Regions from separate parts of the Peribacillus sp. FSL R5-0717 genome, predicted to be linked through region 1. Evidence: riboswitches for the same ligand, from Rfam matches in the RefSeq annotation. Region 1 holds a riboswitch; the other holds the start of a gene.
What was found. A riboswitch is a leader RNA that binds a small molecule or an ion and turns the genes downstream of it on or off. The one in region 1 is predicted to bind thiamine pyrophosphate.

Region 1 (4,781 bases):
CTGACTGATCCGAAAAACAGATAATATATACGGAATGTAACACAGAAATGGAAAAGATAAAAAATCGAATTTGTCATCTATTCGTATGTTGTAAGAGCCATTTGGAGTTTCATTAATTGAAGGGATTAGGGCGTTCCCATGACCAACAATGAAAAAAGCCGAATCCATGAAGCGGTAATGGACTGTAACACAAATGAAAAAAAATTATAGTACTTATTAATAAGGTTTATACTGTGACTATGTTAGGCTAAATGAATAACAGGCTTTAAAACCAAAATAAAAGAGGTGAAAGAAATGCTGAAGAAAATAATGAAAAAAATCAAACAGCTTTCCCAAGGCAGCAGTGAGCGAAGACATGGGCATTATCGCCGAGGCAGCAGCAGCAGCCGGGGGTACAAAAGGTATCCCATGAGTGGAAGTGACCGCTACAAGAGAAAAGGGCGGGGCAGCAGCAGCTAATTCCAATTCTTTGACTTCAATACAGCCTGCAGGTCCATTAAGATATCTTTAATATCTGAGTAAGGTTCTTGGATGCTTAATAACCTTTTCAGTATATGCACGGTTTCTTTTTCTAACGAAAGCTCTTCTGTCCAAGGAAGTGCTTTTTTACTTTTGGAAGCGTACGTCGTATAAAGTACATATAGAAGTATTTCCCCCAAGTCGTAAAAATCCTGCCTTTTCAGCTGCAAAATGGATTCTTTAGCGAGGTTGTCCGAATTGATCATCTTGGACAAACCAAAGTCTATCAAAATGGGCTGATGGTTCTTAAGTAGAATATTCGGTATACGTAAATCTTGATGCAAAATGTCATGCTCATGTAGATAACATACTAAATCGACCAGCTTATACAGAAAATATAAAGACTCTTTCTCATTGAACGTTAATTGATTCGAGAAAATATGGTCTTCTAAATTATTCCCTTCTATGAAATCCATCACAAAATAAACATTTCCATCTTGCGAAAATTTCTCGTGAAATTTAGGGATATTTCTGTGGTTTAACATTCGTAATATGGAAATTTCATTTTCAAACTGTTTCAGCTCTTTTTTGCTGCGGCGTTTACTTTTCCGGAGCTGTTTGATCACTATATTTTCATTCATTTTCAAATCATTGCAACGATAAACAATACCGTAGCTTCCTGTTCCGATTACAGCTTTTACCTCGTAGCGGTAATTCAAAACCACTCCTTTTTTTAAAGGTATATCCACAAAAAATTGGTATAACTTTCTAAATGTACGCAAAATTGAAACTTTCCTCACCACTTTCATCTATTCAAGTCAAGAACAAAAAAAGGCCGTTATTAATTAAGCCGGAAATATGAATGAACATGGATAGTTTAACACTGATTTTTGATAATGCGGTAATGAAAGTCATTTCTTCGGGGAGATCTTTTGATAGTTCACAATTAAAAATAAATTTTTCATATAATTTCACATTATGAAATTATATGGTTTTTAAAAATATTAAGTTTACTATAATGAATTCATAATAAAAGAGTAGGAGGTGATGAGATGGATGGGCGCGAGTTGAGAAATTCTTTGGTAAATTCCCAACCGGCGTCACAATAGTGAGCTGGTTTGATGGTAGTGTTCAAAAGGGCATCACTGTGAATTCATTAAATTCACGAGTAAAATTGCAAAACTCACGAGTGAACTGCTGAATTCACGAGTCAAGTGGCCAATTCACGAGTAAAGCAGCTGAATTTACGAGTAAACCGGCCAAATTCACGAGTAAAACAGCAGAATTCACGAGTAAACCGTCAAAACTCACGAGTAAACTACTAACTGAGCTCCCTTTGATCAAATTCTTTGAAGGCTACGGGAAATGAGGGTATGGAAGATTGAAAGTTTAGTAACCCTAAATCAAGAAAACTTTTCTAATACGTTTGACAATTGGATTTATCGTGTTAATATAAAGGCAAATGAATTTAATATACAATTTGTACCACTAGGGGTGCTTTATAGGTAAAAGTTGATTTTTTACCCACAAAAGCTGAGATTGAAGTATGACTTTAAGACCCTTAGAACCTGATCTGGTTTATACCAGCGTAGGGAAGTGGGGTCTGGAACTATACATTTCTGTATTATTTCTTGTACAACCACTTTCTTTACGTTTAAGAAAGTGGTTTTTTGTTTGCAAAAAAAGGGGTGATAAGTGTTTTTTCCGTAACGTTCAATGAAAAAATACAATTTGGAGGTAATGGACATGAAGTTTTCAGAGGAGATCCGTAAGGAAGTTGATCACATTTGGGAAGCTAGTTTTAATCATCCGTTTGTTGCAGGAATAGGAGATGGCACATTGCCATTGGAGTGTTTCCGTTTTTATGTCATGCAAGATGCCTATTATTTATCTCATTTTGCTAGAGTTCAAGCCTTAGGGGCAGTCAAAGCTACAGATTTACATACAACAAGCAGGCTTGCCGGCCATGCACAAGGAACATATGAAGCGGAGTTGAAACTTCATGAGAATTTTTCCGAGAGATTAGGCATCACAAAAGAAGAACGGGAAAATTTCAAGCCTGCCCCGACTGCCTATGCTTATACTTCCCATATGTATCGTGCGGCATATTCGGGACATTTAGGAGATGTTATTGCAGCTATCTTGCCGTGTTACTGGCTGTATTATGAGATAGGTGAAAAGCTGCAAGGGTGCATGCCCGAAGAGCCGATTTATCAAGAATGGATAGCGGCTTACGGAGGAGAGTGGTTCCGCACTTTGGTGGAAGAACAAATTGCGAGGCTGGATGAGATAGCTGAAAAAGTAACTGAAGAAGATAAGGCGAGAATGAAAGAGCATTTTATTCTCAGCAGCCAATATGAATACTCATTTTGGGAAATGGCTTATCGTTTAGAGACATGGCCCGTTCATAAGGAAACATTAGAAGTATAAAAGGAGAATGAAACAATGAAAAAAGGATTGAAATTAACGGATATACTAGTCACGATCGTGATTGCGGTAGCATTTGGAATCGTTTATATCCTTTGGGGTTCGATTTATTATTCCGTTAAACCCTTAGGATTACATCTGGATCAACTTATTTATGGAATGTGGTTTATAGCTGGCCCTGTCGCCTTTTTCATTTTACGGAAACCGGGTGTGGCACTTTTGGCGGAGATAGCTGCAGCTTCCGGGGAATTCTTTCTAGGTTCCCCATGGGGGCTGACTGTACTGTTATATGGAGTGGTCCAAGGTTTGTTCGCGGAACTGGTGTTCATGGGGTTCAAATATAAAAAATTTAATATGCCGGTGGCCGTTTTAGCTGCGATGGCTTCCTGCCTGGCATCAGTTATCATGGATTTTGCATACGGGGAAATAGGTGCTCTTTCTACTTGGAATCTATCGTTATTCATGATAGCGAGGTTTGTGGGTTCCATATTCTTTGCAGGTGTGACCGCTTATTATCTAGTTAAAGTCCTGGAAGCAACAGGGGTAACTAATCTTGTGCGTCCGGTTTCCAATAAAGATTATGCAGAACTTGATTAAAAGAAGAGGTTGAGGGCCATGGAACCAATCGTTTCTGTTGAAAAGTTAAGAATGAAATTTCCCGGTGATGAATCTTTGATATTCAAGGACCTATCACTATCGTTTGATCAAGGAGAAAAAGTGCTATTGTTGGGACCATCAGGATGTGGTAAGTCCACTCTGTTGCAAGTGTTAAGCGGATTGATTCCGAATTCCATCGAAGTCCCGATGAAAGCGGAGAAATTGAAATGCCCTTCTTCATGGGGGTATGTTTTTCAAGACCCTGATAGCCAGTTTTGCATGCCATTTGCCGATGAGGAAATTGCCTTTGTCCTTGAGAATCTTTCCGTTCCTAAAGAAGAAATGAAAGAGAAAATTGAAAATCAAATCCGTAATGTAGGATTGAACCTAGGGCATACAAGTATAGAAACATTATCAGGCGGGATGAAACAGCGTCTGGCAATCGCTTCAGTATTGGCCCTTGAACCAGAAGTGCTATTTTTAGATGAACCGTCAGCCATGCTTGATCCGGAAGGAACGAAAGAAATCTGGGACTTGTTGAAGGAAGTCGGAAAAGACAAAACGGTTATTATCGTCGAACATAAAATTGACCATGTTTTAGAATTCATCGAACGAATCGTGCTTTTAAACGATGACGGTCAAATCATAGCTGATGGTCCAAGAGACACCATTCTTTCCCAATATAAAAATGAAATGAGAGAACATGGAATTTGGTTCCCTGGTGTTTGGGATGAATATATACAGAAGTATGCACCCACTAGAAAACACCAATTTACAGATGGTTTACCTCTTATGGATGTGCAAGGATTTAGCGGTTTTCGGAATAAAGAGGAAAAAATCAAGGTTGAAGAGCTGAAGGTACATTCAGGAGAATGGATTGTGATCAGGGGAGAAAATGGCGCGGGCAAGAGTACACTTTTGCATGCATTGATGCAGTTCATAAAAACGAAAGGTACGTATGAATTATTGGGGAACCCCATTAAAATGGTGAAAAATCCAACGGATCATATGACGTTTGTCTTTCAAAATCCTGAGTTTCAGTTCGTTGCAAATACTGTATATGAAGAGATTGCTTATTCATTGCGTATTGATAAAAGGCCGCAACAAGAAATAGATGAGAGAGTCCGCTCATTGCTTAAAGTGTTCCGCCTTGAGGCACATCGGGATAAACATCCGTTTCAATTATCAATGGGTCAAAAGCGTCGCTTAAGCGTAGCAGCATCAATCGTAATCGACAAAAAAATCATTCTCCTGGATGAGCCGACATTTGGCCAAGATTCGAAAAATACCTTTGCATT
Region 2 (4,781 bases), 990 kb from region 1:
TTCTATTCAATGGTTCCATCCGTGATAACATCGTGTATGGCAAACTTAATGCTACAGATGATGAAATCATCGAATCCGCCAAAGCAGCAAATGCTCATGACTTTATCTGTGCCTTTCCTGATGGTTATGATTCTCAGATCGGAGAGCGCGGAGTCAAGCTTTCAGGCGGACAAAAACAGCGCATTGCCATTGCCAGGGCACTTTTGAAAAATCCGCAAATCATCATTCTCGATGAAGCAACGGCTGCCTTGGATACAGAATCTGAACATTTGATCCAGCAAGCCTTGTCACGTTTAATGAAAAAACGGACTTCAATAGTCATTGCACATCGTTTATCGACCATTCATGACGCCGATCAAATCATTGTTCTGGAAAAAGGGCAGGTTCTTGAAAGAGGAACACATGACCAGTTAATGCAAAACAACGGCCGATACAAGCAGCTCCATGACTTACAGTTCCCTCAACTAAGCGATATATCAAATACCTAGCAACTTAGCAGGCAAACATGCACAGAAAGCCTTTCTGTGCATGTTTGGTTTCATTTGAAATCATACCTTTCCAAAACCCGATTCGCAATGAGCTGATACCCTTTTTCATTCGGATGTAACTTATCACTGAAATACTTTGTTTTCTTTTCATCTTCAAAAAGATCATTTGTAGGAATGAATAACATCCTTTCACCTTTATCCGCTAATCCCTTTATTGACTCGTTATAATCGCGAATGTGCTTTTCAAGTTTTTGATTGTCTTTAATTGGGTTATATAGTCCTACTACCAGAATATCCGCTTTATCGTTTGCCTCTATCAGTGTTGATGTAATCTTTTTCAGATGGTTGATATATTCCCGTTTACCCTCATTGATTTTTCGGTCACTTATCTTCTCCAAGTTCCCGCCATTACTATTGATCAAGTCATTCGTTCCAATAAAAACAATGAAAGTATCGGCTTCATCAAGTTTCGTTTTAATGCGGTAATCATCTAGCTGTTTCATCACCCCATCCGTTTCCTGGCCTTTAATACCGTAATTCCAAAAACTCACTTTTTGCTCCGATTGCGGATTATTCAATTCATCTTCAAGGCCTTCTATATATCCTTCCCCGTCCTTATCCCCTTTTCCATAGGTTAATGAATCTCCAAAAGCCATGACCCTTTGCACATCTTCCGACTCCGAGGCCTGAAATTCATATGCAGCAAAACATATAACCAGTACGATAATCAATATACCTGCCAATTTTTTCATTTAGTTCTCCTCTTGTCTTTTTACTAGAAGTATTTAATCTTTTTCATACCCAAAAAATCTGCAGTACTAACATAAAAAAGAATTGTCAGATAAAGAATAAAGAGTGTATGATAATATAAAACTTTCAATGGATTGGGTTTCATTCAACGTCCCTAAAACCAAAAACGGGATTACCCTTCATTCTGGAGATTGAATAAATGATAGTTAGGAGTTTAAATCATGGAAGAACACATAGAGTTTAGAGAGGCAGAACTATCTGATCTACCCAGAATTGTTGAAATATATAATTCGACAATTGCTTCAAGGATGGTCACGGCAGATACGGAACCTGTATCCGTCCAATCGAGGGTTAAATGGTTTGAGGAACATCATTCAGAAAGTAGACCGCTATATATCATTACTATAGAAGGGAAAACCGCTGGATGGATGAGCTTTCAATCCTTTTATGGCCGACCGGCATATAATTCCACTGCCGAAATCAGCATTTACATTGATGATTATTTCCGGGGAAAAGGAATTGGACAAATTTCGATTCGAAAGGCAATTGAATTGAGTCCAAAATTAGGTGTTAAGACTTTATTGGGTTTCATTTTCGCCCATAATACACCAAGCCTTAAGCTTTTTTCCAAATTCGGGTTTGAAGAATGGGCACATTTACCTCAAGTTGCCGAGATGGATGGCATTGAGCGGGATTTGATCATTCTAGGTAAACGTGTCGATATTTAATATATAATTCTTTAGAGCTATTGCCTTGAGCAGTAGCTTTTTTAGATTAATACAGGTCGAATTGCTAATTTAAAAATACCTATATGCTTCTTGAAGGGAAAAATATTCAGAATCTCTTTTACTTGCTAACGCATTCAATAGCGTATCCAATTCTTGACTGGCTTGTACAGTCAGCAGACTTGTTAAGCCGTAAATCGCTCCCAACTTTATCATTTCCTGTCTCTTCTCTTCTACTTTTTCTATAGTTACCTTACGGCAAGGCATCATAGCCACCTCCCATTTATTCAATATTTTTACACTTTCATCATAATGAAATCACTAGTTAAAATCAACTATTTCCCAGAAATTAATTGTGTTATTTTATAGGTCAAATGTGACAAAACACCTATTTTGTTATTTAATTATGTATAATTTGTGTCGTTTTCTAATAAACGCAAAAAAAGCATCCACTAGTGTAGACTGCGAATGCTTACATCATATCCCTTATCCAAAAATCCAAATATTGTATTCCGATAACTATGTCATCCATTCAGAAGGTGACTCGTTATTAGGTCTATTTATAACAATCTTATATTCATCTTCAAGTACTTTTAATGGGGCATCATAAAGGTGCCTTTCATCAGAGGTTTTGTATACTCCATTGGCCAATAGCTCTTCAATGAGTTTTGCCTTCCTCTGTTCAATCCTCTTAAATAATTCTGCCATGTAAATGGCTCCTTTCCGTCCTAGTGCCTGCTTCTAGTTAGCTAAACTTTATCAACTTGTTTGATTTCACCAAATTATATATACCTTTTCTAGTATGTCACTAAACGTTATTTCCCAAAAATAAAAGCCCCTTCTAATTTAAGAAGAGGCTGACAGTGTCCGTTCGGCTCTTCTTATCTTCCAAGCATATGCTTGTTGGATTTAGCACAGTTCCCTAAACGGGTCCGCTGCCGAGGTTTCTTAGGGCCAAGTCCCTCCACCTCTCTGGATAAGAATTCAATATATAATGATGTAGAAATGATTCTATCCTAATAATCTTCAAAAGTCAATTACCTGGTTCTCCCTTTTTTCCTGGACATAAAGTGATTCCTCTTTCAAATACGGGTTGCATTTTCTTGTCTTTCTGATATGATGTCAGTAATTACATACAATTCACACCACTAGGGGAGTCTTTTTTAAGACTGAGATGGAATTAGTTCCGGACCCTTTGAACCTGAACCGGCTCATACCGGCGGAGGGAAGTGGATGATATCGTCCATTTTACAGACTATATCCATCTACCCCGTTCCGTATTCAGGAACGGGGTTTTTTATTTAACAAAGGCAAAGGGAGCCATTCTATAGGAGGATGAACAATGGAGAATACAAAATTAGAAACATTCAGTGATAGACTGCATGCACGGGCAAAAGAGATTTGGAAAAGGAACCATTCACATGCCTTTGTCCAGGCAATTGGAAACGGCACACTTCCTGAAAAGAAATTTGCCTATTACCTGAAGCAGGACTATGTCTATCTCATGGATTATTCCAAGCTCTTTGCTTTAGGTGTCATCAAAGCCCATAACATCGAAACCATGGCAAAATTTGCGAGCATTTTAAATGAAACCCTTCAAGTGGAAATGGATATTCATCGGCATTATGCTTCCGAATTCGGGATCAGCTCCAAGGAATTGGAAAATACAGAACCTACTCCAACCACTCTAGCCTATACAGGTTACATGCTAAATGCAGCTCAGCATGGGACTTTGGCAGACTTGATCGCCTGTCTCCTTCCCTGCGCTTGGGATTATTATGAAATCGGTTTGCTATTAAAAGAACAAAATGGAGCAGCACTGGAAAACAATCGCTACGCAGATTGGATAAGGTCCTATTCATCTCCTGAGTTCGGGGAAGCACACAAGTGGCTGATCGCTTTGTTGGAAGAATTGACGGAAGGCATGCCTGAAAAGGAACTTCTTAGATTAGAAAAGCACTTTTTGGTTACTTCCCGATATGAATATTTATTCTGGGACATGGTTCAAAATGAGCAGGATTGGCCTCTGTAGGTGGTTGACATGAGGATGAACCCTATCAAGAAACTGACATTGACTGCCATGATCACGGCTTTAACGACGCTTACCAGTTCATTTATTTTCATCCCTGCAGGATTTGCAAAAATCTTTCCTATTCAACATCTGGCAAATGTCCTGACGGCGGTTCTATTGGGGCCTGCATATGCGGTGACACAAGCTTTTTTAGTTTCCATCATTAGAAACATGTCTGGTACCGGTTCAATTTTCGCCTTTCCAGGCAGCATGATTGGTGCACTTTTGGCCGCCATCCTTTACCGAAAAACACAAAGCTTAAAATTCGCCTGTTTAGGGGAAGTGATCGGGACCGGCTTTCTCGGTTCCCTGGCCTGTTATCCGCTTGCCACCCTCCTATTGGGAGAAAAAGCTGCACTTTTTGGTTTTTTACCGGCTTTTATGTTCAGTTCATTCGCAGGTGCGATTTTAGCTTTCATATTACTTAAAATACTGCTAAAAAATAATTATATGAAGGGGTTTTTTTATGAAAACAGCATTAACGATCGCAGGCTCTGATTCAGGGGGCGGTGCTGGAATACAAGCGGATTTAAAAACATTTTCTGCACATGGTGTATTTGGAATGTCTGCCATCACAGCCGTAACTGCCCAAAACACAATGGAAGTCCGTTCTGTACAGCCCATTGAAACAGCTATCATATCGGATCAAATTGCAGCTATCTTTGAAGATATTCCTGTCGATGCAGTAAAAATAGGCATGCTTGGATCAAAAGAAATCGTGGAAACGGTCGCTGCGTCCCTTAAAAC

Region 2: it holds a riboswitch for thiamine pyrophosphate, as region 1 does, so the genes downstream of both, tenA (thiaminase II) here and tenA (thiaminase II) in region 1, are expected to answer to the same signal.

What each region holds. Positions count from the first base shown of each region.
Region 1 covers NZ_JBBOOF010000001.1:4,951,289-4,956,069, forward strand. The annotation lists gene NYE65_RS23735 (hypothetical protein) at 295-459, shown strand; gene NYE65_RS23740 (protein kinase domain-containing protein) at 456-1,184, opposite strand; TPP riboswitch at 1,940-2,071, shown strand; gene tenA (thiaminase II) at 2,206-2,889, shown strand; gene NYE65_RS23750 (ECF transporter S component) at 2,905-3,483, shown strand; gene NYE65_RS23755 (ABC transporter ATP-binding protein) at 3,502-4,781, shown strand, end outside.
Region 2 covers NZ_JBBOOF010000001.1:3,962,058-3,966,838, reverse strand. The annotation lists gene NYE65_RS19165 (ABC transporter ATP-binding protein) at 1-488, shown strand, start outside; gene NYE65_RS19160 (DUF459 domain-containing protein) at 539-1,240, opposite strand; gene NYE65_RS19155 (GNAT family N-acetyltransferase) at 1,460-1,966, shown strand; gene NYE65_RS19150 (aspartyl-phosphate phosphatase Spo0E family protein) at 2,036-2,230, opposite strand; gene NYE65_RS19145 (Fur-regulated basic protein FbpA) at 2,483-2,671, opposite strand; SAM riboswitch class I at 2,842-2,946, opposite strand; TPP riboswitch at 3,104-3,208, shown strand; gene tenA (thiaminase II) at 3,306-3,995, shown strand; gene thiW (energy coupling factor transporter S component ThiW) at 4,011-4,532, shown strand; gene thiD (bifunctional hydroxymethylpyrimidine kinase/phosphomethylpyrimidine kinase) at 4,501-4,781, shown strand, end outside.